2 regions of the Microbacterium sp. K2 genome follow, and region 2 is predicted to be linked to the other one. Evidence: predicted binding sites of a transcription regulator. Region 2 holds the regulator's gene; the other holds the start of a gene.
What was found. Region 2 encodes LexA, which represses DNA repair genes until DNA is damaged. Its sites were predicted from a motif close to TCGAACANNTGTTCGA; they were not measured.
Positions count from the first base shown of each region.

Region 1: a site for LexA is predicted at 10,802-10,817, ahead of ACLKOY_RS12990 (DUF222 domain-containing protein). Genes of this name have one in related genera too.

Region 1 is NZ_JBLWII010000001.1:2,659,542-2,675,639, reverse strand. It holds gene ACLKOY_RS13030 (ABC transporter ATP-binding protein) at 1-172, opposite strand, end outside; gene ACLKOY_RS13025 (ECF transporter S component) at 169-825, opposite strand; TPP riboswitch at 819-928, opposite strand; gene ACLKOY_RS13020 (D-alanyl-D-alanine carboxypeptidase) at 1,011-2,672, shown strand; gene ACLKOY_RS13015 (ABC transporter ATP-binding protein) at 2,861-5,104, opposite strand; gene ACLKOY_RS13010 (ABC transporter ATP-binding protein) at 5,101-6,828, opposite strand; gene ACLKOY_RS13005 (enoyl-CoA hydratase/isomerase family protein) at 7,029-8,090, opposite strand; gene ACLKOY_RS13000 (ATP-binding cassette domain-containing protein) at 8,212-10,155, shown strand; gene ACLKOY_RS12995 (hypothetical protein) at 10,233-10,682, opposite strand; gene ACLKOY_RS12990 (DUF222 domain-containing protein) at 10,828-12,231, shown strand; gene ACLKOY_RS12985 (glutamate-1-semialdehyde 2,1-aminomutase) at 12,237-13,562, opposite strand; gene hemB (porphobilinogen synthase) at 13,675-14,652, opposite strand; gene ACLKOY_RS12975 (uroporphyrinogen-III synthase) at 14,649-15,440, opposite strand; gene hemC (hydroxymethylbilane synthase) at 15,437-16,098, opposite strand, start outside.
Region 2 is NZ_JBLWII010000007.1:206,813-222,910, reverse strand. It holds gene hisH (imidazole glycerol phosphate synthase subunit HisH) at 1-58, opposite strand, end outside; gene hisB (imidazoleglycerol-phosphate dehydratase HisB) at 55-672, opposite strand; gene ACLKOY_RS17625 (histidinol-phosphate transaminase) at 669-1,763, opposite strand; gene ACLKOY_RS17620 (LysM peptidoglycan-binding domain-containing protein) at 1,853-2,215, opposite strand; gene lexA (transcriptional repressor LexA) at 2,497-3,183, shown strand; gene ACLKOY_RS17610 (prolyl oligopeptidase family serine peptidase) at 3,291-5,150, shown strand; gene smpB (SsrA-binding protein SmpB) at 5,151-5,627, opposite strand; gene ftsX (permease-like cell division protein FtsX) at 5,713-6,627, opposite strand; gene ftsE (cell division ATP-binding protein FtsE) at 6,624-7,685, opposite strand; gene ACLKOY_RS17590 (DUF2510 domain-containing protein) at 7,824-9,212, shown strand; gene ACLKOY_RS17585 (DUF2510 domain-containing protein) at 9,235-10,281, shown strand; gene prfB (peptide chain release factor 2) at 10,297-11,406, opposite strand; gene ACLKOY_RS17575 (MFS transporter) at 11,515-12,747, shown strand; gene ACLKOY_RS17570 (NUDIX hydrolase) at 12,744-13,298, shown strand; gene ACLKOY_RS17565 (hypothetical protein) at 13,323-13,697, opposite strand; gene ACLKOY_RS17560 (TadE family protein) at 13,730-14,164, opposite strand; gene ACLKOY_RS17555 (TadE/TadG family type IV pilus assembly protein) at 14,154-14,564, opposite strand; gene ACLKOY_RS17550 (hypothetical protein) at 14,578-14,790, opposite strand; gene ACLKOY_RS17545 (type II secretion system F family protein) at 14,810-15,748, opposite strand; gene ACLKOY_RS17540 (type II secretion system F family protein) at 15,745-16,098, opposite strand, start outside.

The DNA.
Region 1 (16,098 bases), on a different contig from region 2:
CGAATCCCTGCAGCAGGGTCGACTTGCCGGAGCCCGAGGCACCCAGCAGCAGCACCCGCTCGCCGGGTTCGATGCGCAGGGCGATGTCGCGCACCGCCCAACGCAGTCGCGTCGCGTACCGCCACCCCCAGCCGCGGGCTTCGAGGGTGGCGGGCGTCAGGGGCGAGCTCACACGCGTGCGGTGACCTCGCGGCCGGCGGCGAACCGGCTGAGGGCGCCCGTGGCTGCGAGTCCTCGGGCGATCAACCACGCGCCGAGTCCGGCGATGACGGCACCCGAGATGGTCGTCGACACGATGTACACAGTGGTGAAGAGCGTGTCCGCACCGGCGTACCAGAGGATGCGGTCGTTGATGCCGCACGCGAGTCCCGCTCCGGCACCCGCCAGCATCGCGACGGGCAGACGCCAGACTCCGTAGAGGAACACGAGGAAGATGAGCTCAGCTCCGAGTCCCTGTACGAGGCCCGAGACGATGGTGAGCGGACCCCACGCGTTGCCGACGAGGGCCGAGATGATCGCGGCGACCAGCTCGGTGTAGAGCGCGGCACCCGGCTTGCGGATGATGAGGCCGCCGAGCACACCGGCGATCAGCCAGGGGCCGGCGAGCAGGCCCTGCACGCCGGGGAGCAGGGGGGTCAGGATGCTGCTCGGCACCTCGTAGCCGACGTTCCAGAGCAGGAAGATCAGCGCGCAGGCGACCGCGATGACGCTGGCGACGACGATGTCGACGACCCGCCAGCGCCAGAGCTCGGGGCGACCGAGGCCCTTCGAGGCGCGCGAGACGGATGCGGATTCCGTGGTGGATCCGGACGTGGATGTACTCATCAGTGACTCCTCCCTGCGCTGGCATTACCCAGATCAGGTTCGACGGTCGAAGCGCGATTCGCTCCCTCTCAGCCCGGCTCGCCGGACTCCCGTGGTTGTTCTGACGATCTTACCCAGTGCCGACACTCGCGTCTGCTCCTGTTGCAGCGACACGGAACTCTGCGGGAGTTCGGTACCGTGAGGAGGTGACCGCTCCTGATTCCGCCGAGGCCACCGCCTCCGCCGTTCCTGCGGGCGACGCGTCGACGCCCGATGCGTCAGCGCCTGCGGGTCCGACGGCTGATGCGTCGGTGCCTGAGACGTCAGCGCCTGCCGGTTCCGCGGCTGATGCGTCGGGGCCTGCCGGTTCCGCGGCGGCGCTGCCTGAGGCAGACGTCTCAGCGGCCGTCGCGACGGATGCGGCGCCCGAATCGGATGCGGATGACGAGGCCGCTGCGATCTTCGCTCCTGACACGACTCCCGACACGGCTCCCGAGGCCCAGTGGGCCGAGGGCACGAGCGGTGGGACGCCGCTGACGTGGGTCGACGCGGTCGAAGTCGCTCGACACCCGGCGACCGAGGCGCTCGATGACACCCCTCCCGCGGCGAGCGGCGGCGCACTTCTGACCGGAGCGCACCTGCGCCCGGCGATCACCCGCCCCGGCGTGCTGGTCCCGCTCGGCGTTCTCGTCGGATTGCTCGGCACCTATGTCGGGTCGGCCATGCTGTGGCCGCTGCACGAGGTTGCGCCGACCGTGCAGGCGGTCGAGCTGACGACGATCGCCGCGCCCGCAGCCGCCATCACCTGGCCCGCCCAGGGAAGCGCAGCCGTGGGAATCGGCGGCATCGGCACGATGTCGTCGTCGCTCGATGCCGCGGCGATCGCGAGTGTCACGAAGGTCGTCTCGAGCTTGATGGTGCTCGATCGGATGCCCCTCGCCGTGGGCGAGCAGGGCCCGGAGTTCTCGTTCACCCGGGCAGACAACCTGGCGTACTGGGACTACCGCCGCTCCGACCAGTCGGCACTCGACGTGCCCGTGGGCGGCACGCTCACCGAGTTCCAGCTCCTGCAGGGAACGCTGCTCGGTTCGGCGAACAACTACATCGATCGTCTCTCCCAGGAGATCTGGGGGTCCCCGTCGGCGTTCACTGCCGCGGCGGAGGTGTGGCTGCGCGACCGCGGCCTCGACGACATCACGATCGTGACCCCGTCGGGGTTCGACGATCGCAACAGGGCCACGCCCGAGTCACTGGTCGCGTTGGCCGAGCTGGCGATGCAGAACCCGGTGTTCGCCGGCATCGTCGGCACCCCGTCTGTCGATCTTCCGGGCGCGGGCACCGTGGTGAATACGAACGGGATGCTGGCGGATCCCGGCGTGGTCGGCGTCAAGACCGGCACTCTCGGCGACAGCTGGAACCTGCTGACCGCGAAGGTCATCACGCTCGACGACACGACGGTGCACCTCTACGCGTCCGTACTCGGCCAGGCCGATGATGCACAGCGCCTCACCGAGACCCGTTCGCTGTTCGCTCAGGTCGAGACGGCGCTCGAGCAGCTGCCTCCCGCTGTCGCGGCCGGCACCGTCGTCGGCACGGTGACGACTCCGTGGGGCGCGACCACCGATGTGGTGACGGATGCCGATGCCGACATCGTGCTCTGGAACGGCGCGACGGCCGAGGCTTCGACGGACTTCTCCCTCGGCGACAACCGCGAGTCGGGCGACGAGGTCGGCACGATGACGAGCGCCGGACCCTTGAACACCGTGACGACGTCGCTGTCGCTCGCAGACGACGTCGATGCACCGAGCCCGTGGTGGCGCCTGACCCATCCGCTCGAACTGCTCGGCATCACGGCAGCGCAGCGCTGAGATCGAGGCGCAGGCCCAGGCCCAGGCCCAGGCCCAGGCTCAGGCTCAGGCTCAGGCTCAGGCTCAGGCTCAGGCTCAGGCTCAGGCGACAGCAGAATGCCCCGCCCCCGGGATGAACGGGAGGCGGGGCATCGTGCTGAGCAGGCCGCGTGCTGACCAGGCCGCGTGCGGATCGGTCCTCGTGCGAATCAGACCTTGTGGCCCCCGTCGTCTGAACGCTCGACGACGGACTGTGCCGCGGCTGCTTCGGCGGCGGGAACCTGCGCACCCACCGAGACCCCGACCTGTGCTGCCGCAGCCGCTTCTTCGGCGTCGCCGCTCACGACGACAGGGGTCGAGCCCGTGAGCGCGTCCTCTGCGTCGATGTCGGTGGCCGCCTGCTCGAACTGCGACTGGTAGAGACGCCAGTATGCGCCCTGGGCGGTGATGAGCTCGTCGTGCGTGCCCTTCTCTACGATGTCGCCGTGCTCCATCACGAGGATGAGGTCAGCATCGCGGATGGTCGACAGACGGTGAGCGATCACGAACGACGTGCGTCCCTGTCGCAGCGCCGCCATCGCGTGCTGCAGCAGCACCTCGGTGCGGGTGTCGACCGCCGACGTCGCCTCGTCGAGGATCAGGATCGACGGCTGAGCGACGAACGCTCGCGCGATCGTGATCAGCTGACGTTCACCCGCCGAGACATTCGACGCGTCCTCGTCGAGCACCGTGTCGTAGCCCTCGGGGAGGGAGCGCACGAAGCGATCGACATACGTCGCCTTTGCCGCCTCGAGAACCTCGTCGTCGGTCGCGGTGGAGCGTCCGTATCGGATGTTCTCGCGGATGCTGCCGGCGAACAGCCACGGGTCCTGCAGCACCATGCCGGTGCGTGAGCGCAGCTGCTCGCGCGTGACCTCGGAGATGTCCTGACCGTCGAGCAGGATCCGCCCGCCGTTCAGTTCGTAGAACCGCATGATGAGGTTGACCAGCGTCGTCTTGCCGGCTCCGGTCGGACCGACGATCGCGACCGTCTGACCGGGCTCGACCCGGAACGAGAGGTCGGTGATGAGCGGGCGCTCGGGTGTGTACGAGAACGCGACGTTCTCGAACTCCACGACGCCCTTGCCGTCGGCGAGCTTCGGAGCATCGACAGCGTCGGCCTCCTGCTCTTCGGTGTCGAGCAGCTCGAACACCCGCTCGGCGGACGCCGTTCCTGACTGCACGACCGCGGCCATGCCACCGAGCTCCGAGAGCGGCTGCGTGAACTGCTGCGAGTACTGGATGAATGCCTGCACGTCACCGAGACGCAGCTGCCCGCTCGCGACCATGAGGCCGCCGAGCACAGCGATGCCCACGTAGGTGAGGCTGCCGACGAAGGTCATCGCCGGCATGATGATGCCGGAGAGGAACTGCGCCTTGAAGCTGGCCTGGAACAGCTCCTCGTTCTCGTCCTTGAACTTCTCGAGCGCATCCTGCTCGCGACCGAATACCTTGACCAGCGCGTGGCCGGAGAAAGCCTCTTCGACGCGGGCGTTCAGACGACCGACCTTGCGCCACTGGGTGCCGAAGGCCTTCTGCGACCGAGGGCCGATGACACCGAAGATCACGCCCATCAGCGGGAGTGCGACCAGCGCGACGAGCGCGAGCTGCCACGAGATCGAGAACATCAGCACGAGCACACCCACGACCGTGAGCACGGCCGTGATCGCACCCGACAGCGACTGCTGCATCGTCTGCGTGATGTTGTCGATGTCGTTGGTCACACGCGAGATCAGGTCGCCGCGCTGCACCTTGTCGAAGTACGACAGCGGCAGCCGGTTGATCTTCGCCTCGACCGCTTCGCGCAGGCGCCACATGGTGCGGACCATGATGACGTTGATCACGTAGCCCTGGAGCCAGCTGAGGAAGGCGGCCGTGACATAGATCGCCAGCACCGCGATGATGATCCACCGCAGCGCGTCGAAGTCGACGCCGTCACCGACCCGGAAGCTGCCGAGTGCCGCGACCTGGTTGGCGAAGTCGTCTCGTCCGTCCTGCCGCAGCCCCGCGACCACATCCTCCTGTGAGGTGCCCGCGGGGAAACCGGGGAAGTCTCCGTTCGCCTGAGCGAGCTGCACCGAGATGAAGCCCTTGTAGATGAGGTTCGTGGCCTCGCCGAGCACCTTGGGCGCGGCGACCGTGAGCACGACGCCGACGGCACCGGCGATCGACACGAGGATGAACCACACGGCCGACGGCTTGAGCAGCCCGATCATCCGACTGAAGCTCTTGCCGAAGTTGTCGGCCTTGCCCGGTGCGACGCTGTCCCAGCCGCCGCCGTCCTGGCGCGCCTTCTCGGCGAGCTCGGCTTCGTACTTCTCTTCCTCGGTCATCTCGGGCTCGACCGCAGTGGTCGCGGCCGAGGCCTTGGCCGCGCGACCACGGCGGGTCTTGGAGGTGTTCTGCTCGCTCATGCGTCCACCCCCAGCTGCGATTCGACGATCTCTCGGTAGGTGGTGCTCGTCTCGAGGAGCTCCTCGTGCGTGCCGACGCCGACCATGGTGCCCCCTTCGAGCACGACGATGCGATTCGCATCGGTGATGGACGAGACGCGCTGCGCGACCACGATCTTGGTCACGTGCGGCAGCTCACGCCAGAGGGCTTGCCTCAACCGGGCGTCGGTGGTGAGGTCGAGAGCCGAGAACGAGTCGTCGAACACCAGGATCTGCGGCTGACGCACGATCGCTCGGGCGATCGCCAGACGCTGACGCTGTCCGCCCGACACGTTCGTGCCGCCCTGGGTGATGCGCGATTCGAGGCCCTGCGGCATCTCCTCGACGAAGTCACGACCCTGCGCGATCTCGAGGGCGTGCCAGAGCTCTTCGTCGGTCGCGTCCTCCCGGCCGTAGCGGAGGTTCGACGCCACCGTGCCGGTGAAGAGGAACGGACGCTGCGGGACCAGACCGATCGTCGCCCACAGCGACTCGACGTCCGCCTCACGGACATCTGCGCCGCCGACGAAGACCGCCCCGCCCGAGACATCGAAGAGCCGCGGGATCAGCGACACGAGTGTCGTCTTGCCGGCACCCGTCGAACCCACGATCGCGACGGTCTCGCCGGGCTCGGCCGCGAAGCTGATGCCCTTGAGCACCGGAGAGTCGGCCCCGGGGTAGGTGAACTCGACATCGTCGAAGGCGACCGAACCGGGGGTCGGGAAGTCGGTGACGCCGTTCGCCGGGCGTTCCATGCTCGACTGCGTCTCGAGGACCTCGCCGATGCGCTCGGCCGAGACCGCGGCGCGCGGGATCATGATCGCCATGAAGCTGGCCATGATGACGCCGCCCATGATCTGGCCGATGTACTGCATGAACGCGAAGATCGTGCCGACCTGCACCGTGCCGCTGTTGACCTCGATGCCGCCGAACCACACGACCGCAACGATCGTGACGTTGAGGATCAGCATGAACAGCGGGAACAGCAGGACGAACAGCGAGCCGACCTTGCGGCCGACCACCATGATGTCGGTGTTGGCACCGCGGAAGCGCTCTTCTTCGATGCTCTCTCGCACGAAGGCTCGCACCACGCGCACGCCGGTGAGCTGCTCGCGCAGCACGCGGTTCACGGTGTCGAGTTTGCCCTGATAGCTGCGGAACAGGGGAACCATGCGGCTGACGACGAGCCCGGCGACGATAAGCAGCAGCGGCACGGACACCGCGATGAGCCAGCTCAGACCGATGTTCGTCTGCACGGCGAAGATGATGCCGCCGATCGCGAGCAGCGGCGCGGTGACGAGCATGGTGGCGCCCATCATCGCGAGCATCTGCACCTGCTGCACGTCGTTCGTGTTGCGAGTGATGAGTGAACCGGCACCGAACTGCGACACCTCGCGCTCGGAGAATCCGCTCACCTTGCCGAAGACGTCGGCGCGGATGTCGCGCCCCGCACCCATCGACGCACGGGCGGCGAAGTAGGTCGCGATGACCGAGGCGATGATCTGCCCCAGCGAGACGGCGAGCATGAACAGTCCGGTGCGCCAGATGTAGGCGGTGTCCGACTGGGCGACGCCCTTGTTGATGATGTCTTCGTTCAGGCGCGGGAGGTAGAGGGTGGCGAGCGCGCTGGCGAACTGGAACACCAGGACGGCCGCGAGCAGCCACTTATAGCGGGCGAGATAGCGGAGGAGGATTTTTCCCAGCACAGGCGGACTTTCTAGGAAGGATGAGTCGGCGGATCTCCCGACGGGCGGACGCAGGCCGAGGATCGCGCACAAGCAAGAGTGGCATGAACTTCGGACATTCGTATCCCCCGATGGGTGGACCTTCGCTGACAGCGAACCATTTCACGCGCGGCCAGCGGTTTATGCACCGCGGCGAACAACCACGGATATACCGAAATGTCTCAGAAGAGCGAGCGTTCGGGCACGAAATGCCGAGCCTCGGCACCGGCATCCGACGGGAGTTCGGCGATCGTCGCCGGGTTCCACTTCGGGTTGCGGTCCTTGTCGATGAGCTGGGCGCGGATGCCCTCGACGAGATCGGGATGCCGCATCACGAACCACATCACGCGGCGGTACTCGCCCTCGAGCGCGGCTCGCAGGTTCGGGAGTCGACGCGCCTCCCTGACGGCGTCGAGCGTGACCGCCAGTCCGGTCGGGGCCAGGCTCTCGAGCAGGTCCGCGGTCGTCGCGGCATCCGCAGCCTCCTCCGCACGCAGTCGCGACACGATCTCCGCGGTCGTGTCGGCCGAGAACGCGCGGTCGATCCAGTCGCGTGAGGCCGGCAGCGCAGACGGCTCCGGAGTCTCGTCGAACAGCAGCACGATCTCGGCCGGCCCGGTCGGGTCGGCACGATAGGCGAGCGCCTCGCGCAGTGCATCGAGTCGATCGGACGGCACGAAGTGGTCGGCGAAACCGAGCAGCACGGCATCCGCTCCGTTCATCGTCGAGCCGGTGAGTCCGAAGTACTCGCCGAACCGGCCGGGCGTGCGCCCCAGCAGCCACGTGCCGCCGACGTCGGGGGTGAATCCGATGCGCGTCTCGGGCATCGCCAGCTTCGAACGCTCGGTGACGATGCGGATGGCCGCGTGACCCGAGAGGCCGACGCCGCCGCCCATCGTGATGCCGTCGGCGATGGCGACGATGGGTTTCGGGTACTCGGCGATCATCGCGTTCAGCGCGTACTCGGCGCGGAAGAACTCGGTGGTCTCCTCCGTGCGTCCTGCCACGATCTGCCCATGCAGTCCGCGAACGTCTCCCCCGGCGCACATGCCACGCTCGCCCGCGCCGTCGATGACGACGATCTGCACATCGGTGTCGTGACGCCAGTCCTCGAGCGCCTGCGTCAGCAGCTGGATCATCCCGGGGTCGAGCGCGTTGATCGCTTCCGGCCGGTTCAGTGTCAGCCGGCCGAGGGCTCCTTCGGTGCGGACGAGGACCCGGGGAGCTGCGCTGGATTCGGTCACGGGTGCCAGGCTACCCGGTGGACTGACCCTTGCATCCGGCGGCGTTTGTAGGGTAAATGCACGATCCTGCGGCTTTTCCGGCAGGATAGACAGAACTGCCCACTGCAACGAGAGGTCGCAGATGCCCGACGGACAGGTGCTCGAGTTCACGCACGTCACGAAGCGCTTCAACGACGTGACGGCGGTGTCCGACTTCTCCGCGAGAGTCGAGCCCGGTGTCGTGACCGCTTTCCTCGGCCCGAACGGCGCCGGAAAGACCACCACCCTGCGCATCCTCCTGGGGCAGGTGCGCGCCACGAGCGGCACCGCCACGATCGGTGGAACCGCGCATTCAGAGCTGCGCCACCCGCTGCGCACGATCGGCTCCGTCCTGGAGGAGACCGCGTACCGCCCCCGCCGCTCGGCCTCACGCCAGTTGACGATCGCGGCCAAGGCCAACGGCATCCCGCTCTCGCGCGTCGACGAGGTCCTCTCGCTGGTCGGTCTCGAGCACGAAGCCGAAGGTCGCATCGGCAGCTTCTCGCTCGGAATGCGTCAGCGGCTGAGCGTGGCGCACGCGCTGCTGGGCGATCCCGGCGCTCTGGTCTTCGACGAACCGGCCAACGGCCTCGACCCGGAGGGCATCCGCTGGATCCGCCTCCTCCTGCGCCGCCTCGCAGACGAGGGCCGCACGGTTCTCGTCTCCTCTCACGTGCTGAGCGAGATCGAGCAGGTCGCAGACCACGTGCTCGTGCTCTCGAAGGGTCAGCTCGTGCTCTCGAGCGGCATCGAGAAGCTCGCCGACCCGTCGGCAGGATCCGTCGTGGTCGACGCGGTGGATCGTGCCGCGCTGAAGTCGGCGCTCTCAGCGGCCGGCCTCGAGGTCGAGGTGCTCCGCTCGGGTCTCACGGTTCGCGGCAGCAACGCGGGTGCGGTCGGCGCCATCGCGGCATCGGCGGGCATCGCCCTCGCCACTCTCGTGCAGCGCGGCCCGACCCTCGAAGACGTCTTCATCGAACTCGTCCGCGGCGGCAGGCTCGCACCGCAGGCCATCACCGCCGCGCCGGTCGTCGAGGCCGAAACGCCGGTCGCCGAGCCCGCAACGCCGGTCGAGGGGGACGAGACGCCGGTCGCGGAGGCCGAATCGCCGGTCATCGGGGGTGCGGCGGCATCCGAATCCTCGACCGCCGATTCCGCCGAGACGCGCTCCGACGCCGCCGACTCCGAGACCTCCCCGGCTGAGGATGTCTCCGAGTCCGACGCAGCCGCGCCTGACTCCTCCGACTCCGATGCAGCCGCGCCTGACTCCTCCGACTCCGATGCAGCCGCGTCAGACGCCGCCCGCGCGGCAGCCGATGCGGCTGATGCCGAGGCCGACGACGCGGCGGATGCTGCAGATGCCGCTCGTGATATCGAGTACGCCGCGGCGGAGCTCCGCTACGCAGCGGACGCCTCGGATGCCAACGACGCAGAGGATGCGGCCGACGTCGCCTCCGAGGCAGCCCATGCGGGCGACGAAGACGCCCCCGGCGATGCGGACTCGACTGGCGGATCGACCGACGCGGAGACGTCTGCCGACCCTGAGGCGGAGAGCACCCGACCGTCGTTCGACGACATCCTGTTCGGCACGGCACCGGCCGACGGTGCCGACGCTCCTGTCGCCGCGGACGCCGATGCTCACATCGCTGACGACGTTGCCGACGCTCCTGCTGCCGAGGACTCCGACACGGCCGCGAACGAGGACGGCGACGACGGGCACTCCGGAGTCGAGTTCTTCGCCGAGGTGCAGGAGTCCGACGAGTCGGAGGAGGCTTCCCCTCGCGAGGACGACCCTCGCTCGGCGGCCGTCACCTCGATGCTCGCCGCCGCCGCGCGCGCGTACTACGAGGACGAACCCAAGGACTATCCGCTCGGAGAGGCCGACGCATCAGCGGAGGCTGAGACAGGCGCGGAGGCGGAGACGGACGCGGATGCCGCTCCGGAAGCGGACCACGGCCACGACGGTGAGCAGCACGAGGGCGAGCACCACGAGAGCCACGAAGGTGAGCAGCACGAGCACCACGAGGGCGAACACGACCGTCCCTGAGATCAGCTGAGCGGGCCTCGATGCGAACGCCCTCCGTGCCGTAAGGCTGCGGAGGGCGTTCGCTCGTTCAGGGTCTCTCAGGCGGGTCGCGGGCGGATCACCGGACGGCGACTCCCCTTCGACACCGGCGTCGGCGACGTCGCCACGATCTCCTCGACGTCCGCCGGCTCATCCGAGACGTCGAGTCGGAGCGCCTGGGTCAACGCGAGGCCGTGACTCGTCGTGAGTATCAGCCGTCGGTACTGCGCGTCACCCGAAAGATCGATGACCACGCTGGGACGCCGGCGGCGGATGAGGACGAAATCGACGCTGCCCGCGGCCTTCCACGTTCCTGCGGCGAGCACGCCGGGGATGTGCGTTCCGGGATTCGGCACGCCACGCAACCAGGTCCACGCGTCGTCGATCAACTGGACCTTGGTGATGGTGTCGCGCACGAGCCGCACATTGTCACGGTGGAAGCTCGCGGCACGCTCGATCGGCGAGAGCACGATCTCGAGTTGCGTCTGGTCCAGCAGCAACGTCACCATGCGTCCAGTCTGCCAGCGGCACCCTTCCAGATGTCTGTGTCTTGTTCACAGGAAGGCAACGATCCGTTGTCGGTTCCCACGATTCCACCCCTCTTCTATTCCAATGTTCTGCTCGACATTCGAACAAATCTACTAGAGTCGAAGCATGATATCCGCCACCGATCCCGACCTCGAGCAGCGCGCTGAGCTGCTCAACTTGTGGGTCGAGAAGCGGAGACAGATCGCTGCCCTCGAGGCCGAGGCGTCTGAACTCCTGGCCGAGCGGATGCGTCTGAGCCAGTCGGACTCCGACGAGAGCCCGTTCCATCGCGATGCCATCCACCGATCGATGATCGCGGAGTACTCCGCGGCAGGCCGCATGACCCAGGGCAGCATCGAGTACGCCTTCACCGATGCCTGCTTCCTCGACGCCAGCCACCCCGGCGTGCGTTCTGCTTTCAGAATCGGCAGCATCACGGCCGCCCATGTCCGCGAGATCGTGCGCGCCGCAGGGGTGGTCCGCGAAGCCGTCAACAATGGGCGAGCGGATGCCGACGTGCTGCCCCTGTACGACACGGTCGCCGTCATCGTGGCGGAGCGCGAGACTCCCGCCCGCACACGAGTGCACCTACGAGAGCTGGCCGCCACGCTGGCAGGATCCACTGTCACCGAGCGTCATGCGCGCTCGAAGTCTGAGCGCACCGTCACCGTGCGCCCGGCAGGCGACGGCCTCGCCGTGCTGACGGTCGTGCTGCCCGAGCATCTCGCGACGGCGATCCTCGACCGCCTCACCCGACTGGCGCACGCCGTGATCAGTGGACGGAACGACCGTGAGCCGGCACTCGAGCCGATGGACGACGGCGAGAATCCGATCTATCCGGAAGACATCGCGCAAGACGACCCGTCGCGCGACGACTATGCGATCTTCGGCGACGGGACCTTCACGACCGACCCGACCGAACCCACCGTCGAGCGCATCCCGGCCGACACTCGCACGATCGATCAGGTGCGGGCAGACCTGCTGATCGACCTCCTGCTCGCCTCTGATCCGAGCGCAGCGAACGGCTCAGGACTCGACAACATCCACGCGCGCATCCACGTCACGGTCGCCGCCACCACGCTCGCGGGCTGCGACGATCGCCTCGCGCAGCTCGACGGACACGGGCCGCTGCCTCCCGACATCGCACGCGATCTCGCCGGTCGCAACAGCGGATGGTCCCGGCTGTTCCTCGATCCGACGGGACTGGTCGTCGAGACCGATACTTACCGTCCCACGGAACCCATGCGACGGTTCCTCCGTGCGCGCGATCAACACTGCCGGTTCCCCGGCTGCAGGATGCCGGTGCATCGGTGCCAGGTCGACCACACCTTCGATCACGCGAAGGGCGGGCGCACCGAGATCCACAACCTCGCCCATCTGTGCGCGCGACACCATGCACTCAAGCACCCCGACGTCGCCGACGACCATCGCTGGACGGCGCAACAGCTTCCCGACGGCACGATCGACTGGTTCAGCCCACTCGGCCGCACCTATCGGGACTCGCCACGACGACGAGTGATGTTCGTCTGAGGTTCTTAGACCCCGCGAGCAGCGGCAGCAGCCTCGGCCGCGATAGGCAGCGCCGCTTCGATGCGCTGAAGCTCTTCCTCGCCATGCGCGGCGGTGAGGAACCAGGCCTCGAACACACTCGGCGGCAGCGCGACTCCCTGCTCGCGCATCGCGTGGAAGAACGGCGCGTACCGGAACGACTCCTGAGCCTGCGCCTCGGCATACGTACGGGGCGCCGAAGCCCGGAAGGAGGCGCTGAAGAGGTTCCCCGCGTGTGCGACGGCGTGGGCGACGCCGGCGTCCGCGAGAGCGCCCTCCAGAGCGCTGGAGACCCGGGATGCGGCGGCGTCGACGGTCGCGTAGACCTCGGGGGTCGCCAGGCGCAAGGTCGCGAGGCCGGCGGCGACCGAGAGCGGATTACCCGACAGTGTGCCTGCCTGGTACACCGGCCCCAGAGGAGCGAGCAGATCCATGACTTCAGCACGTCCACCGAGCGCGGCCAGGGGCATGCCGCCGCCGACGACCTTGCCGAACGTGAAGATGTCGGGCAGATAGTCCTCGCCGGCCGCAGCCTGGAGCCCCCAGAAGCCTGCGGGGTGCACGCGGAAGCCCGTCAGCACCTCGTCGAGGATCAGCAGGGCACCATGCGCATGGGCAGTCTCGGCCAGCAGCCGGTTGAACCCCGGCAGCGGCGGAACCACGCCCATGTTCGCGGCTGCGGCCTCGACGATCACCGCCGCGATGCGGTCACCGTGCTCGGCGAACACCGCGGCCAGCGCGTCGGGGTCGTTGTAGTCGATCACGAGGGTCTGCGCGGCGATCGGCGCGGGCACCCCCGCAGAGCCGGGCAGAGCGAGAGTCGCGACGCCCGAGCCGGCCGCGGCGAGGAGACCGTCGGAATGCCCGTGGTAGTGACCGGCGAACTTGACCAGCAGGTCGCGTCCGGTCGCACCGCGCGCGAGTCGGATGGCCGTCATGGTGGCTTCGGTGCCGGTCGATACCAGCCGCACTCGTTCGACGGGCCGGATCTCTCCGAACCGCACTCGGTCCGCGATCAGCTGAGCGAGCTCCACCTCGCCCTCGGTCGGGGCACCGAACGAGAGTCCTCGTGTGGCTGCCTCCTGCACGGCGGTGACGACCTCAGGGTGCGCGTGGCCGAGCAGCGCCGGTCCCCACGACGCGACGAGGTCGACGTACTCGTTGCCCGCGGCATCCGTGACCGTCGCACCCTTCGCCGAGGCGAGGAAGCGCGGCGTGCCGCCGACAGAGCCGTACGCACGCACCGGCGAGTTCACACCACCGGGAATCACCGTGCGGGCAGCGGAGAACAGGTCGTCATTGCGGTCGGTCACAGCACACTCCTCAGCGATGCGCGGAACTCTCCCGCCATCACCTCCAGGCTAGTCGGCAGACCTGAGGGAGGGACTCAGACGACCCCGCCACGAGCGAGGCGATGAAGCGCTGTCAGGCGCGCAGCCAACGCGCGGCCTCGGTCGCCCAGTAAGTCAGGACGACATCGGCACCGGCGCGGCGGATCGAGAGCAGCGACTCGAGGATCGACGCGCGGCGGTCGATCCAGCCGTTCGCCGCGGCGGCCTCGATCATCGCGTACTCGCCGGAGACCTGGTATGCCCACACCGGAATATGCACGGTATCGCGCACCTCGCGCAGCACGTCGAGGAAGGCCATGGCCGGCTTCACCATGACGATGTCGGCGCCCTCCTGCTCGTCGACGACAGCCTCCCGCACACCCTCGCGTCGGTTGCCCGGGTCGAGCTGGTACGTGCGACGGTCGCCCTTCAGCTGCGAATCCACGGCCTCACGGAACGGGCCGTAGAAAGCACTCGCGTACTTCGCGGCGTAGGCGAGAAGCAGCGTGTCGGTGAAGCCCTCGGAATCGAGCGCCTCGCGGATGACGGCGACCTGGCCGTCCATCATTCCCGACAGGCCCAGCAGCTGAGAGCCGGCTCGAGCCTGAGCGAGCGCCATCGACGCGTAGCGATCGAGAGTCGCATCGTTGTCGACCGAGCCGTCTGCCGCGAGCACGCCGCAGTGACCGTGGTCGGTGAACTCGTCGAGGCACAGGTCGGTCTGCACGACGAGGGCATCCCCGACCTCGGCCGCGAGCGCCTCTGTGGCCACGTTCAGAATGCCTTTCGGGTCGTCGGCACCCGAGCCCTGAGCATCTCTGACGGCCGGAACTCCGAACAGCATCACACCGCCGACACCCGCCTCGGCGGCCTCGACTGCCGCGGCCCGCAGAGAGTCGAGCGAATGCTGCGCGACGCCGGGCATCGACCCGATCGGGGCAGCCTCGGTGATCCCCTCGCGGACGAACAGCGGCAGCACCAGCTGCCGCGGCTCGAGAGAGGTCTCCCGCACCAGGCCACGGACGGCAGGAGACTGCCTCAGGCGACGCAGTCGGACATCGGGGAAGCTCACGGCGCCAGCTCGTCCGCCGCGTGCGGAAGGGTGTAGCTCGACACGGCATCGATGAGCGCGTCGACCGTCTGGCGGTCGGCGACGACCGTGATCGGCAGACCCGCCCTGTCGGCATCCTTCGCGGTCCGCGGACCGATCGCCGCCAGCAGGGTCTCATCCGGGATCAGGGGGAACTGCTCGCGCACCTGCTCGGCGACCGAACCGCTCGTGATCAGGATCGCGTTGATGCGTCCGTTCTCGACGTCGCGCTTGATGCGGTCGGTGACCGGCACGCCGACGGTTCGATAGGCGACGACGCTGTCGACGTCGTGACCGGCCTCCTGCAGCAGGACGCTGAGCACGGGCTTCGCGATCTCGCTGCGCAGAGCCAGGATGCGACGCGGCTCGGCCTCGAGGGCGATGAGCTGCTCAGCCATGCCCGCCGCCGAGTTGTCTTCGTCGGGCACCATCGCTACTTCGTACCCGACCGCCTGCAGAGCGGCCGCGGTGGTCTCGCCGACCGCCGCGATCTTCGTGCGACGCGGCACCACCGCGCGGTGCGCGAACATCACGTCGACGGTCGTCGCGCTCGTCACCGTCAGCCAGTCGTACTCTCCGGCGGCCAGCCGGGTCAGTGCCACGTCGAGCGCGGCCTGATCGGTGGTGGCCGCGAAGTTGATCAGCGGCGCGACGACGGGCACCGCTCCACGCGAACGCAGACTGGCGGCGACGCCGTCGCCCCACGGGCCTCCGCGGGGTACGAGGATGCGCCAGCCGTCGAGCGGCCGGTCCTGCTTCGAATTGGTCATGATGAGGAATGCTCTCGGGAGACGAGGTCGGCCGCCCCTTGCTCGAGCAGCCGATGGGCGACAGACAACCCGAACTCGCGTGCTGTGCGCATCGGGTCTGCACCATCGGCAGCATCCGCTCCATTGCCGCTGCCGTTCCGACGAATATACTCCCCGTTCAGAGTCTCCGTGACGTCGAGGCCGATCCGGCGGCCGCCGTCGGTCGAGTAGACCACCGTCCTGACACGGATCTCATCGCCGTTGACGACAGCATGAGCGGCCATCGGGGCCTGACATCCGGAGTCGAGTCCTTCGAGGATCCCGCGTTCGACCGTGATGGCCAGCCGGGTGTCGTGGTCGTCGATTTCAGCGAGGGCGGCGAGCAGCTCAGCCGGAGCGTCGGAGCGCGTCTCGACCGCGAGCGAACCCTGTCCGGGAGCGGTCGGCCACTCGGAGAGACCCAACTCCTCGCGGTGAAGCGGCGAGTCGGTCCCGAGGCGCGACAGACCGGCGGCAGCGAGGATGACGGCATCCAGCTCGCCGGATGCGACTCGCTGCAGACGTGAATCGACGTTGCCGCGGATGTCGACGACCTCCGCGTGCGGAGCCCTGCGGTGCACCTGAGCGATGCGACGGGGAGACCCTGTGCCCACCTTGCTGCCGGAGCGCAGCTGGTGCA
Region 2 (16,098 bases):
CTGAGTGGACGTTGCCCGACTCGTAGTCGAAGACGGCGACCCTGGGTGCCGAGCTCACAGCGCACCCTTCGTCGAGGGGATGCCGTCGACCAGCGGGTCGAGCGCTTTGGCCTGACGGAATGCCCGCGCGAACGCCTTGTACTCGGCTTCGGCGATGTGGTGGGGGTCGCGGCCTCCGAACACGCGCACGTGCACTGTCAGCCCCGCGTTGAAGGTGATCGCCTCGAAGGAATGGCGCACCAGAGACCCGGTGAAGTGGCCTCCGATGAGGTGGTGTTCGAAGCCCGCAGGCTCCCCCGTGTGCACGAGGTAGGGGCGACCCGAGATGTCGACGACCGCCTGGGCGAGAGCCTCATCGAGCGGCACGAGCGCATCGCCGTAGCGGGAGATCCCCGACTTGTCTCCGAGCGCCTCGCGGATGGCCTGACCGAGGACGATCGAGACGTCCTCGACTGTGTGGTGCGCGTCGATCTGCGTGTCGCCGGAGGCTCGCACGGTGAGGTCGGTGAGCGAGTGCTTCGCGAACGCAGTCAGCATGTGATCGAAGAACGGCACCGACGTGTCGATGCGGCTTGCACCGGTGCCGTCGAGGTTCAGCTCGAGCTCGACAGTGGACTCGGACGTGCTGCGCACACGTGTTGCGGTACGCGGGGTCTGGGCGGGGGTGCTCATGAAGCCGATCCTATCGAGGCGAGAGCATCGAGGAATGCGGTGGTCTCGGCCTCGGTGCCCGCGGTGACACGCAGGTGACCGGGGATTCCGACGTCGCGGATGAGGACGCCCTGATCGTAGAGCTGCTGCCAGACCTTTGCAGGTTCTGAGACACCGCCGAACAGCACGAAGTTCGACCACGACTCGTGAGGCGTGTAGCCGAGGGCCTCGAGCGTCGCGGAGATGCGGTCGCGCTGCTCGACGATCTCCTCGACCATGCCCAGCATCACGTCGGAGTTCCGCAGCGCGGCCACGGCCGCCGCCTGAGTGAGAGCGCTGAGGTGGTACGGCAGACGCACGAGCCTCAGGGCGTCGATGAACGCGGGATCCGCCGCAAGATAGCCCACGCGCGCACCCGCGAACGCGAACGCCTTGCTCATGGTGCGTGACACCGCGAGCCGCGGTCGTCCTTCGAGCAGGCTGAGGGCGGATGCCGCGTCTCGTGGCGCGAACTCCTGGTATGCCTCGTCTACGACCACGACTCCCGTCGATGCCTCGTAGACCGCCTCGACCACGTCGAGACCGAGCGGAGTGCCCGTCGGATTGTTCGGCGAGCACAGGAGGATGACGTCAGGGTCGACATCCCTGACCTGCGCTGCCGCCTCTTCCGGAGTGATCGTGTAATCGGGCTGCCTGGCGCCTGCGACCCACCGGGCTCCGGTCCCCTTCGAGATCAGCGGATACATCGAGTAGGTCGGGCTGAAGCTGAACGCCGTGCGGCCCGGCCCACCGAAAGCCTGGAGGATGTGCTGAAGCACCTCGTTCGAACCATTGCCCGCCCAGATCTGGCCGGCGTCGAGGCCGTGGCCGAGGTACTCGGCGAAGCCCTCGCGCAGAGTGGTGAACTCGCGATCCGGGTAACGGTTGACGTCTCGGAGCGCGACCGCGATGTCGTCGAGGATGTCGCTGGCCACGGCATCCGGAACCGGATGCGTGTTCTCGTTGACGTTCAGCGCGATCGGAAGCGGCGCTTGAGGTGCTCCGTACGGCGTGAGCCCTCGGAGGTCGTCGCGAAGCGGCAGGTCGTCAAGTGATGCAGTCACCCTTCCCATGGTAGGCCGCGTTCGCCTCACGGATGCCCGTGACGACCGAGTATGAAGACGAAAGCTCTCTTCACTGGGTCGACCAGTGAAGGCGAGGCTCACTCCGAGTACTGCGTCGGAATCGCGAGTTCCTGACCGATCTGCAGCTCCCCGCCACGGAGGAGGTTCAGGCGCGTGATGTCACCGATCACCTCACGCGGGTCGGCCCCGGGCGCGATGCCCTCGGCGATCGACCAGAGCGTGTCGCCGGGCATCACGGTTACGGTCGCGAACGACGCCGTGGTCGTCTGCTCCCCCGAGGCCATCGCACTGCCACCGCTGAGCGCTGCGAACGCGATCCCGGCAGCGAGGGGCACCGCCGCGACGGCGAGCACGACGCGTCGACCACGCGCCGTCAGCCGGAGCCGCGTCGCCGGACGAGCCGGAAGGACTGCTGCACTGCTGAAGGTGATGGTGCTCATGTCGTGCTCCTCTGCATCTACCGCGTGGGCGGTGAAGTTGGCGTAGCGTTCGCATCCGCGCCTCGGCCGGGAGCCGTGGATGCGAAGCTACGTACCGAAGGTATCTTCGAATTCGAATATCTGTCAAGCGTTCTTCGAAACAGAAGTGCGAGAATCGGCCGACACGCTCGAACAGATCTTCCACATCGGCGCGTTTCTCGGATACGGTTTCGATAGGAACACCCCACCACGGGCCTCCGACATTCGAACTGAGACGCCGGATCGCACACCTGAGGAGCACCATGAGCGACAACTCCGCCCCCGAGGCCGATGCCCCGCGCACTCGTCGCCGCAAGAGCCTGAGCCCCAAGCAGATGGCGATCCTCGAGGTCATCCAGACGTCGATCAGTCACTACGGCTACCCGCCGAGCATGCGTGAGATCGGCGACGCCGTCGGGCTCAAGTCGCTGTCCAGCGTGACCCACCAGCTAGGTCAGCTCGAGCTCAGCGGCTACCTGCGTCGCGATCCGGGCAAGACCCGCGCGATGGAGGTTCTCATCGACCTCCCCGGCACGAGCGGCGAGAACCCCGCCGACGTGGCGACGCCCGTCGGAGACGCCGCGCTGGTTCCCCTCGTCGGGCGCATCGCCGCCGGCGTTCCGATCACGGCCGACCAGCAGGTCGAAGAGATCTTCCCCCTCCCCCGTCAGCTCGTCGGCAAGGGCGACCTGTTCATGCTCAAGGTGTCGGGCGAGTCGATGATCGACGCCGCGATCTGCGACGGCGACTGGGTCGTCGTCCGTTCCCAGAGCAGCGCCGAGAACGGCGAGATCGTCGCCGCCATGCTCGACGGCGAGGCCACCGTCAAGGTGCTCCGGCGACGCGACGGCCACACGTGGCTGCTCCCCCGGAACTCCGCGTTCGAGCCGATCCTCGGCGACGAGGCTGTCGTTCTCGGGAAGATCGTCGCGGTGCTGCGCTCCGTCTGACTCTGCCGCGCGGGGCTCGTCAACCGCTCGCTCTCCGAGATCTGGGGCCCTCCCTCTCGACCACACCCCGTGTGACGCCGTGCGCCGGCGCACCATAGGCTCGAATCATGTCGTCGCCGTTCGGTACCTGGCCCTCCCCGTTCACTCCCGAGCGGATCGCCGCGTCGTCTCCGAGGATCGACGGCGCCGCCTTCGTGGGTGATGACATCTGGTGGGGCGAGTCGGTGCCTTCCGAGGGCGGGCGCCTGACCGTTCGCAGCTCCAGCGGCGCCGAGATCCTTCCCGCCCCCTGGAGCGCGCGGTCGCGGGTGCACGAGTACGGCGGCGGGTCGTGGACGGCGGATGCCGAGGGCACGCTGTTCTTCGTCGACGCCAAGGATCAGCGCGTGCATCGAATGCGGCGCGGGGACGACCCGGTGCCGCTCACCCCTGCAGGGCCGGCGCACGGCGGCCTGCGCCTGCAGAACGGTCGACTGTTCGCCGTGCGGGAGGACCTCTCGGTCGACCCTCACCAGCGTGGGATCGTCGAGATCCCGACGGACGGATCAGCCGCCGATGTGCCGGCGCTGGTGACGGTGATCGTGCAGGGCGAGTCGTTCTACGCGCATCCCGCGCTCTCTCCGGACGGGACTCGCACCGCATGGGTCGAGTGGTCGGGCGAACGCATGCCGTGGCAGCGCGCGTCTCTGGTGCTCTCCGACGGCACCCGGCGCACGGAGCTGCCCACACGGGCCGCCCTCCAGCCGGAGTGGACTGACGACGACGAGATCCTGTACTCGGATGACCTCTCGGGTCGCTGGGCACTGCACCGACAGCGCGTCGAGGGGCTCCGAGCGGTCAGCCCTGCAGAGCAGATCGACGACGCGGACGCCGACACGGGATACGGGCTGTGGGTGCTCGGCAACCACTGGTACCGACCGCTCGCCGACGGCCGCATCGTCGCGGTCCGCACGAACGGACGCGACGAGGTGGTCGTCATGGAACGGGACGGCAGCGCCCGCCTCATCCCCGTCCCCGCCGACGGCCATGTCAGCGTCGACGATGTCGCGGGCTCCCGGGTGCTGCTCTCCGGCAACAGCTCGTCGACAGCCCCCGGTGTCTGGTGCGTAGACGTCGACTCCGGCGAGATCGAGGTGGTCGCGGGAGCGACGCCGTCGGATCCCTCGTGGATGCCCCCGGCATCCGAGATCCTGGTCGACGGCGCGCACGGGCCTGTCCACGCCTTCGTCTATGAGCCGGTGAATCCTTCGACGGCAGCCGCGGACGACGAGCTCCCTCCGTACATCGTGCTCGTGCACGGAGGCCCGACCGCCCACGTCACGGGCGCCGCATCAGCGGCCATCGCCTTCTGGACGAGCCGCGGCATCGGCGTGCTCGACGTCAACTACGGCGGATCGACGGGCTACGGACGCGCATACCGAGAACGACTCGATGGCGGATGGGGTGTGGTCGACGTCGACGATGTCATCGCCGCGGCGCGCGGGCTCGCCGACGCCGGGCTCGCCGACCCCGACCGCATCGCGATCCGGGGAGGCTCCGCTGGCGGCTGGACGGTGCTCTCGTCCCTGGTGCGAGGCGGGACGTTCGCCGCGGGCATCAGCAGATACGGCGTGGCCGACCTGCGGATGCTGAGCGAGCACTCGCACGACTTCGAAGCTCACTACATCGAGGGGCTGGTGGGTCCGCTGCCCGACGCGGAGGCCGTCTACATCGACCGCTCGCCCCTCACGCACGTCGATCGGATCGACGTGCCGGTGCTGCTCATGCAGGGCGCGGACGATCGCGTGGTGCCGCCGTCGCAGTCCGAGGCGATCCGCGATGCGCTGGCGCAACGGGGCGTCGAGCACGAGTACGTGCTCTACCCCGGTGAAGGCCACGGCTTCCGTGCGAGCGAGACCATCGTCGACGCTCTCGAAAGGGAGCTCGCCTTCCTCGGGCGTGTGTTCGGCTTCACGCCCGCGCGCTGATCACTCTCCGACGCGATTGCGCAGCCGCATGGCGCGATCGGCCTCGCGGGTGTCCTGACGCTCGCGCAGTGTCTGACGCTTGTCGTATTCCTTCTTGCCCTTCGCGAGGGCGATCTCGACCTTGGCGCGACCGTCGGAGAAGTACAGCTTCAGCGGGATCAGCGTGTACCCACCCGCGGACACGGCATGCTGCAGCTTCGCGATCTCCTCGCGGTGCAGCAGCAGCTTGCGGACGCGCTTCGCGGAATGGTTGGTCCAGTGCCCCTGCGAGTACTCCGGAATATGCACGGAATCGAGGAAGACCTCGTTCCCTTTGACGAACGCATATCCGTCGCTCAGGTTCGCCCGCCCCTGGCGCAGCGACTTGACCTCGGTGCCGGTGAGCACCATCCCCGCCTCGTACGACTTCTCGATGTTGTAGTCGTGACGTGCGCGACGATTGGTCGCGATGACCTTCTCCCCGCGTTCCCTGGGCATGATTCTCTCCTGATCCGCGTCGTGCAGTGGTTCCAGAGCCCTGGTCGGGCGCACGACAGCCTGTCAGTCTATACCGGCGAGCCGGTCAGGTGCGAAGCCAGCGCCGGATCGCGAAGCCCGCCGAGAGTGCGGCCAGCACGACGCCGATGCCGATCAGCACCGGGACGACGACGACAGCATCCTGCATCGTCACCCACGTCGTGATGAACGGCACGCGTCCTCGCAGGTAGCCGTCGACGCCGAAATGCACTCCGGCGACGACTGCCGCGCTCGCGAGCGCCGAGCCGAGGAACGCCGCGAACACGCCCTCCAGCACGAACGGCGTCTGGATGAAGCGGTTGGAGGCGCCCACCAGACGCATGATCCCGATCTCCTTGCGCCTGGCGTAGGCGGAGAGCCTGATGGTCGTGCCGATCAGCAGGATCGCGGCGATCAGCATCAGCGTGGCGATACCGACCGCGATGTAGGTCGCGACCGTCAACGCCGAGAAGAGCGGCTCGAGGTACTGCAGCTGGTCCTGCACCTGCTCCACTCCGGCGACGCCGTTGAACGCCTCGGAGATCACCTGGGACTGGCCGGGGTCCTTCATCGTGACGAAGAAGACCTCGAACGCCTGTTCAGGGGTGATCACGCTCGCCTGATCCTCGCCGAGCTGTTCGACGAGCTTGGCGTAGGTGTCTTCCTTGGAGTCGAAGCTGACCTCGCTGATCAGAGGAGCGAGCGCCTCGCCCTCGAGCTGTGCTCGCACGGCGTTCACCTGCTCCTCCGAAGCGCCCCCGTCGACACAGGTGTCCTGCTCCGAGATGTCCGAGCACATGTACACGGCGACCTGGGCCCGCTCGGTCCAGTAGCCGCGCATGGTGCCGATCTGCGCCTGCATGAGGATCGCGGCGCCGACGAACGTCAGCGAAACGAAGGTGACGAGCACGACCGAGATGACCATCGAGATGTTTCGTCGAAGGCCCCCGAGTGCCTCGGTGAGGATGAGTCCGATTCTCATGATGTCGGCCCCACTTCTTCGGAGCCGTCATCGGACAGGCCGAGGCGATCGGCCACGCCGAGCTCCGCGACGTCGACCTGCGGCATCACGATGGGATGCGTCCGAGGCGCGCCAGGAACCTGGACCGTGGTCGGCTGTTCCTCGATGATCGGCGGCTCGATCGGGGCTGCCTGCGCCTCCGGTGTCTCGGAAGCGGTCGGCACGGCATCCGCGGATGCTCCGGCGGCCTTGCGCTGAGCAGTGAGCTCCTCAGCGAGCGCCGCGCGAACGAGGGAGAGATCGGCGGTCTGGCGCTGCACCTCCTGCACCGCGGTGAGGGCGGCCGCAGCTGCAGCGCCGCGCACCTCCTCGGGGACCAGGCGAGGGATGTTCGACGTGTCGCCGTAGCCACCGTGCACCTCGTCTCGCACCATCACGCCATCGCGGAGCTCGATCACTCTGCGCTGCATCTGGTCGACGAAGCCCGCCTCATGAGTCGCCATGAGCACGGTCGTGCCGCCCGCGTTGATCCTCGCGAGAAGCTGCATGATGTCGACCGACGTCGCCGGGTCGAGGTTTCCGGTCGGCTCGTCGGCGAGCAGCACCTGGGGGCGGTTGACGAGCGCACGAGCGATCGCGACGCGCTGCTGCTCTCCGCCGGAGAGCTCGTGCGGCATCCGCTTCTGCTTGCCGTCGAGCCCGACCAGCGCGAGCGCCTCGGGGACGGCCTGCTGGATGAAACCGCGCGATGAGCCCGTCACCTGCAGAGTGAAGGCGACGTTCTGGTAGACGGTCTTCGACGGCAGCAGTCGGAAGTCCTGGAACACGGATCCGATGTGGCGTCGGAAATAGGGCACCTTGCGGTTGGCGAGCGAGCGCAGATCACGCCCCAGCACGGCGACACGTCCGGTCGTCGGCACGTCTTCGCGGAGGATGAGCCGCAGACAGGAAGACTTGCCCGACCCTGAAGCGCCGACGAGGAAGACGAACTCCCCCCGCTGCACTTCGAAGTCGACATCGGACAGAGCGGGCCGTGAGGTCCCGCGATAGCGTTTCGTGACGTTCTCGAACCGAATCATGGCGGTTCGAGCCTAAGCGCGCCCGTTCGTCTGCCCGCGAGCGACACCCCGCGCGGCCCCCCTGAGTGTCGCACGGCACTGCTATACATGGAGGTGCCGATCCATGCCGCCGCGTGGACGAGACTCCGAGGGGGAACCATGACGACGCCTGCAGGCTGGTACGACGACGGATCCGGACGCCAGCGCTGGTGGGACGGCACCCAGTGGACCGAGCATTTCGCGCCCATCGTCGAGTCTGCGGAGTCCGCGGCAGACGAGCACGCCGGTGGTGCTGCCGAAAACCAGGCGACGAGCATCGGTTCCGAGTCCGCGGAGAGCGCAGACCACGCCGGGTTCCCGGAGTCCGCGGCCGACGCCGAGACCGCCGCGTCGATCGAGTCGGTCGCTGCCGTCGAGAGCCAGTCGTGGAACACCCCCGCGCCGTCCGACTCGGATGCCGACGCACAGGCCCCGGTCGCGGCGCCCGCCGACGCGGTCGCAGATCCCCAGCCCGAATCCTCGTCGCCCTTGGAGACTCCCGCGGAAGCGCCCGGCAACGCGTCGGAACCTGAGTTCACCGCTCCGGGAGGCGCGACGCCGCCCGACGACACCGTGCCGCCGTATGCCGGGGGTGCACCCTCCTACCCCGGAGCTGCTGCTCCTGTGCAGCCCCAGGAGTACCCTGTGGCACCCGGGTATCCCGGGGCGGCAGCGCCGAGCTACCCGGGCAACGCCGCCTACGCGCCCGCAGGTCGGCAGTACGGTGCCCCCACGGGCTACCCGGCCGCGTACGGAGCGACGGCTCCCGCAGCACCGTCGGGTCCCTCGATCCTCGGTCTCGTCGGACTCGGGCTCGCGGCGCTCGGCACGATCCTGTCCTGCATCCCCGTGATCTTCTGGCTCGGCTGGCTGCTGCTCGGCGTGGGCTTCATCGTCTCGCTCATCTCGCTGTTCCTCAAGGGCAAGAAGTGGCCGGGAATCTCAGGCCTCATCCTCTCGGTCGTCGGCGCGATCATCGCCGTCGTCATGTTCTTCGTCATCGTGTTCGCGACGGTGTCCGAAGCCGTCCGCGATCTGCCGACGGCACCCCCGTCGAGCGATTCGGACACCGGCACCGATGACGGCACGATCGATGACGGCACGGACTCCCTGCAGGTCGAGGAGGGCACGATCGGCGACATCGTCACGCTCAATCTTCTGGGCGGCAGCGGAGAGATCACTGTGACGGCTGCGAGCTGGGCGACCAGTGATGGCTCGGACATCCCCTCGACCAACGGCGGCTATGTGACCCTCGAGACGACATGGACCGGTGTCGAGGGCACGACGGCCGCGAACCCGCTGTTCACCTCGCTGGAGACGGCAGACGGAACCGAGGGCCAGATCGACTTCTACGTCACGGGTGCACCGAACGAGCTCCTCGAGCCGGGGCAGACGGTCAGCGGCCCTATAACCTTCGACATCGCCCAGAGCGAGTCGTACGTCTTCGTCGTCACAGACGAGGCCGGACGTGACATCGCACGCATCACCGTCGTCCCGTCAGCCGGCTGAGACCAGGAGCGGAACGGCGATCATGACGATCCCGGCTGGTTGGTACGACGACGGGTCCGGCCGTCAGCGCTGGTGGGACGGTGTGGCCTGGACGCAGCACACCGTCGCCACCGAGGCATCCTCGACGGCGATGCCGTCTGACGCGGCCGGGCAGCAGCCCCATGAGGAACCTGTCGCCGCCGTCGCCGGTGAACCGATCTTCGAACCGCCCTACGCCTGGCAATCGTCGAATCCGAACGGCCCGAATCTCGGCCCCGCCGCGAGCGCATCCCAGGTCGGCTATACGTCGGCGCCCGGTACGTCTCCGGCCCTCTTCCCGCCGGCGCAGCACGAGTCATACGCACCCGTTCCGCCGAAGAAGAAGGTGCCCGTTCTCGGCATCATCGGACTCGGCGTGGCCGTGCTCGGAGTGGTGCTCTCCTGCGTACCGCCGATCGCGGCGGCAGGTTGGGTCCTGCTCGGGGTCGGCCTCGTGCTCTCGCTGATCTCCCTCTTCCTCCGCGGTGCGAAGTGGCCGGGCGCCGTGGGTCTGGTTGTCGCTGTGCTGGGGAGCATCATTGCGGTCGCCGTGCTGCTCCTGTCGCTCGGAGCCACCAGTCAGTCTTCGATCGCGTCGACACCCAGTGCGAGCCCGCAACCGTCTCAGGACTCAGGGCCAGGCGATGCCGGCGCGAGCGGCGAGGAGTCACCGGTTGTTGAGGGCGCCGAGAACGTTCCCGTCAACGAGCTGGTGGTCGGGCACTGCCTTCCCCTGGTCGAGTGGGAGGAAGAGGTCTACGAGCTGCCGGTCGTCCCCTGCGACCAGCCGCACACCGACGAGGTCTACTTCATCTTCGACGCACCAGAGGGCGACTACCCCGGGGACGACGGGTTGCAGACTCTGGCGACCGACAGGTGTGATGCCGCCTTCGAGGAGTTCGTCGGCATCCCCTACGCCGACTCGGAGTTCGACAACTACTGGTTCGTCCCGACCGAGGCGTCGTGGAATCGCCTGCACGATCGAGCCATTCAGTGCATCGTGATCAGCTACGACGAGGTCACGGGCACGCTCGAAGGCGCAGCCCGCTGAGAGCCGAGGGTTCGCTCAGTCCTCGTCTTTGCGCTTGCGCCAGCGGATGCCGGCCGAGATGAACCCGTCGAGATCGCCATCGAAGACGGCGGCAGGGTTGCCCGACTCGTGTCCGGTGCGGAGATCCTTCACGAGCTGCTGACCGTAGAGGAAGTACGAGCGCATCTGATCGCCCCAGCTCGCCGTGATGTTACCGGCGAGTTCCTTCTTCTTCGCGGCCTCCTCCTCCTTCTGGAGGAGCAGGAGCCGGGTCTGCAGCACGCGCATGGCCGCCGCGCGGTTCTGGATCTGCGACTTCTCGTTCTGCATCGACACGACGATGCCGGTCGGGAGGTGGGTCAAGCGCACGGCGGAGTCAGTCGTGTTGACCGACTGTCCACCGGGGCCCGACGAGCGGAAGACATCGACGCGGATGTCGCTCTCGGGGATCTCGACCTCGGTCGCCTCCTCCATCAGAGGAATGACCTCGACCGCGGCGAACGACGTCTGGCGCTTGTCAGCAGAGCCGAACGGGCTGATGCGGGCGAGGCGATGCGTTCCGGCCTCGACCGACACCGTGCCGAACGCGTAGGGCGCATCGATCTCGAACGTGGCCGACTTGATGCCGGCACCCTCGGCGTATGAGGTGTCGAGCACCTTGACGGGGTACTTGTGGCGCTCGGCCCAGCGCAGGTACATGCGCATGAGCATCTCGGCGAAGTCGGTGGCGTCGTCGCCGCCGGCACCCGAGCGGATGGTGATGATGGCTGAACGCTCGTCGTACTCGCCGTCCATGAGCGTCTGGACCTCGAGCTGGTTGATGATCTCGGTGAGCGCGTTCAGCTCGACACGAGCCTCGACAGCCGACTCCTCGTCGCCCATCTCGTTCGCGAGGCCGACCAGAACCTCGAGGTCGTCGAGTCGACGGCCGATGCCCTCGACCCTGGCGAGCGCGGACTGCCGGTGGCTCAGCGCGCTGGTCACCTTCTGTGCGCGTTCGGGGTCGTCCCAGAGGTCCGGCACGCCGGCTTCCTCGCTGAGGCGCGCGATGTCGGAGCGGAGGGTCTCGACATCGATGACCTCGCGGATGTCACCGTAGGTGAGTCGCAGGGCCTGGATGTCGGCGGAGAGATCGAGTTCGAGCATGTCGCGTCCAGCCTAACGTGCCGCCTGCACGGGCGGGAACGGCGTTCGAACCGGAGTAGCGTGAAACGAGTGAGCAACGCATCCACGGTCCTGAGACGATTCGGACCGATGGTGTATCTCCCGACCGTGCTCTTCTCGCTCGGCGAAGGCGCCGTCATCCCGCTGATCCCGGTGATCGCCGCGCGAATGGGCGCCGATATCGCGTTCGCCGCTCTCGTGGCATCCGCGCTCGTGGTCGGTCAGCTCTGCGGAAACCTCCCCGCAGGCTGGGCCGTGGGCCGCATCGGCGAACGCTTCACGATGGTGATCGCCGGCGTGATCGCGATCGGCGCAGGCGTGGGCATGGTCTTCGCCCCCACGCTCGGGGTGCTCGCGGCATCCGTGTTCCTCCTGGGCTTCTGCGCTGCCGCCTTCGGACTCGCCCGCCATGCATTCATGACGACGAGGGTCCCGATCGCCTTCCGCGCGCGGGCCCTCTCGCTGCTGGGCGGAAGCTTCCGGCTCGGCATCTTCATCGGGCCCTTCGTCGCGGCCGGTCTGCTGCAGCTCTTCGGTTCCGAGACCGCGGCGATCTGGTTCTTCCTCGGGTGTCTCGTCGTGATGGTGCTGCTCGTGCTTCTCGGCCCGGATCCCGAGAAGACGATCGCGCCGACGACTGCGGTGCGGACCGCCGCGCTTGCGGATGATTCGGGCGAGCCCGTGACCGGTTCGATTCCCACCGCCGCGCGCACGGGCATCTTCCGCACCATGTGGCAGCAGCGCAGCGTGCTCGGGCGGCTGGGGCTCGCCGCCGCATCGCTGTCGGCCGTGCGGTCGGCCCGGCAGGTGGTGCTGCCGCTGTGGGGTCTCTCGCTCGGCCTGGATGCCTCGACGATCGCGCTGGTCGTCGGCATCTCAGGTGCGATCGACTTCGCGCTGTTCTACGCGAGCGGCCAGGTGATGGACCGGTTCGGACGCCTCTGGGCGGCGATGCCGGCGATGGTGTTGATGGGAGCGGGGTTCCTCGCGCTCTCCTTCACGCATGACCTTGATGCGGCCGTGCTGTGGTTCGGCATGTTCGCCGCCGTGCTCGGGGTCGGCAACGGCCTCTCGAGCGGCATCCTGCTGACGCTGGGAGCCGACGTCGCCCCGAAGAGCGAGCCTGCGGCGTTCCTCGGTTCGTGGCGCACGCTGACGGATGCCGGAGGAGCCGTCGCTCCCCTGCTGGTCTCGGCGATCGTGGCGCTCTTCTCGCTGCCGATCGCGGCAGCAGCCATGGGAGTGATCGGCCTCGTCGGTGCGGGTGGCTTCATCCGGTGGATCCCCCGGTTCGTGCCCCGTACGAAGGAGGAGCCTTCATGACCGCTGCTCTCGGCGCCGACGTGCGTCGCATGGTCATCGGAGCCCCATCGTCGACGGATCACGAGCGTGACGCTGTCGCGGACTTCGCGGCCTTCTTCCGCGATGATCATGGGCCGGTATCTCGCGATGACGGGCCGGACCACGCCACGGCCTCCGCACTGGTGTTCGACCCTTCGCTCACTCGCACGCTGCTGGTCTTCCACGCCAAGGGACGGTTCTGGGTGCAGCCCGGCGGGCATCTCGAACCCGAAGATGCATCGATCGCGGAGGCCGCTCTCCGCGAGCTGCGCGAGGAGACCGGCGTCGACCTGCCCACTCTCGTCGAGCCCCTCGTCTACGACCTCGATCACCACCAGCTCTCCTCCGCCTTCGGTCGCTGCGCCTCGCACCTCGACATCGGGGTGGCTGTCGTCGTCGACGACGATCTCGTGCTCGTCGTGAGCGAGGAGTCGGAGGACGTGCGCTGGTGGCCGATCGACGAACTGCCTGAGCATGTGCCGGATGAGTTCCCTGGGCGCGTGCGCAGGCTGCGGGATCGTCTGCTCAGCTGACGTCGACGAGCTCGCGAACGACAGTCAGCGCAACGCCGTGCGACTCGTCCCTGTCGCTTCCAGCCGCACCCCGTCGGGAACGAACAGCGACATGAGCGGCGGACTCCATGTGATCGCAACGGTCACCCGTGACGAGTGACCGTCGGGGCTCGACGCCGATTCCAGAGTCACCGGTGCCGAAAGTGCTGCGAGCAGCCCCTCGGCCTGATCTCTGACTCCCTGATCGGTGAGATCGGCGCGAGCAGTCTCGCCGTCGACTGCCAGCGTGAAACCGTCGGCTCCGGCGAGCGCTGCCGCGTCGGCGATCGCATCGAGTCTCTTCTGCGAGATGTAGAGGTCTGTCGCGCACACGCTCACGAAGATGAGGGCGAGGGCGAGCATCGCGTAGCCGAGGGTCAAGAGCAGTACGCTTCCGTCCTCGCCCGCCTGCCTCACCCTCCGCCCCACAGACGAGACATCTTCTGCACGGCGGCCCCCTCGACCCCGATGGAAGCGGCCTCGTCCCATCCGAAGATCGCGGGGATGAGGGGCAGGGACACCGACGTCGCGACCGTGACGGTCATGGTCGCGCCGGCCGAGGGGCATGCCGCGTCGGCGGGCACGCAGGCCACAGACACCTCGGTCGATTCCGCGTCGATGCCGTACTGATCGGAGATGCTCGCAAGCACTCGCTCGCTCCGCATGGCTGCCGTGACCGCATCCGGGGCCAGGGCGATCGCTCTCGCCGTGTGACGTGCGGCGGCCTCGACACCCAGCGTCTGCTCCTGGACAGCGCCCAGCGCGGTGATCAAGTACACGAGCGGCACGAGCAGAGTGACGCCGACGGCGATGAACTCGAGGGCCGCCGAGCCGTCGTCATCCATCATCGAACGACTCCTCCGGTGCATGCGCCTGCACCTCCAACGCGAACGGCACACCGAGAAGCCCGATCACCGGAAGTGTGGTGCGAATGCGAACCTCGATCGTCGGCTGCGCGAGCGCCGTCGAGCGAACCACCGTCACATCTTCGGCGTACGCCTCACCGATCGCACGGGTGATGATCTCTCGTGCGCGCTCGGCTCCCTGATCTGTCGTGGTGTCCGCCAGAGCGGCGTGATAGGCGCCGTCGACCGCCGCGTCGTGCACGACGTTGCGGACGTAGACGGCGAGCGCGAGTTGCATCACGCCGAGGGTGAGGAGGGTGAGCAGCGTCCCCACGAGCACGAACTCGACCGGGCTCGATCCGCCATCGTCCGCGACGAAGCGCCGTGGCGATCTGACGGACACCGGGTGAGCCCCGTCAGAGCCCCGACACACGCTGGATGGCCTGTTCGAACAGCGCGCTGAGCGCCGGGCCGGCAACCGCCCAGATCAGCACCACGAGACCCGCCGTCATCAGTGTGACGAGCACCCATCCGGGCACGTCTCCGGTTTCGTCTTCGACGAGGTCCTGGAGGAGATCCTGAGAGCGGCAGTCCGCGAAGCGCGTCCTCTGGAGTCGAGAAGTGTTCATGTCGTCCTTTCGTGATCGCTCAGCCGATGCCGAGTCGCAGAATGAAGAGGCCCGGGTAGATGGCGAAGAGAACGGAGAGCGGGAGGATCAGGAACACGAGCGGGAGGAGCATCAGGATCTCCTTGCGTCCGGCCTGTTCGATGAGGACCCGCTTGGCGTCCTCACGTGCGTCGCCGGCCTGAGCATGCAGGACTGCGGAGAGCGGGGCACCGTGCTCGAGCGCGGCGATCACCTGGTCGATCGCACGTGAGAGCCCCGGAAGCTGCAGTCGAGCGGCCATCTCGGCGAGGGCATCGGCGAGCGGTGATCCCGTGCCGACAGCGAGAACCACACGGCGGAGCTCGCCGGTGAGCTCCCCGGATCCGACTGCGGCCACCCGACGCAGGGAGTCGAGGAACCCCTCCCCCGCCGACAGGCACAGAGCGAGGAACTCGAGGGTAGTCGGCAGCTCGTCGGTCAGTCGAGCCCGACGAGCTGAGACACGTGCTGTCAGTTGCATGTCGTATCCGAACCCCGCGGCGGTGCCCAGGACGCCGGGCAGCAGAGCGACCGGCGGACTCATGCGCCCCGCGAGCGCGAGCACGATGACAGCGATCGCGCCGGTCACGATGCCTGCGAGCACCCACCCGAGCTGACGCCCGCGGAAGGCGCCATGCTCCAGCGGCAGCCCGGCCTGCTCGATCCTGTGGCGAAGGGCTTCACCACCGCCGAGCAGGCGCTCGAAGATCGCCAGCGATCGGCGCCACGCTGTCCGGTCACCTGCCGACAGCACTCCGACCCGTGGGAGTGCTCCGTCGGGCAGGTCGCCATCGGGCACCACGTCGCGCACGTACGGTGCGATACGCAGTGTCAGCGGCGATGCCGACCAGTGCGGCATCGCGGCGAGGATGCAGAGCAGTCCGGATCCGACCGCGACGCCGCCGAGAATCGCGACAGCGACCGCGGAGACCGGGTTCACCCGAACCACCTTCCCGGCTCGGGCAGACGACCGATGCGGATCATGATGCGGTACGCGATCACCGACACGGCAGCACCGAGGCAGATCACCAACATCCCCTCTGCTGTGCCGTAGGCGGCAGCGCCCTCGGGGCGCAGCACGAGCAGACCGAGGATCACCCAGGGCGCGACCGCCCCGAGCACGGCGGCGCCACGGATCCACGACTGTCGGGCTTCGACCTCGCCGCGCAATACGGCATCCGCACGAACCGACGAAGACAGCGCGCGCAGAACGCCGGAGAGTTCGGTACCGCCGACCTGTCTTGCCATGCGCAGCGTCTCGATGATGCGGTCGGCGATGGGATCGGCCAG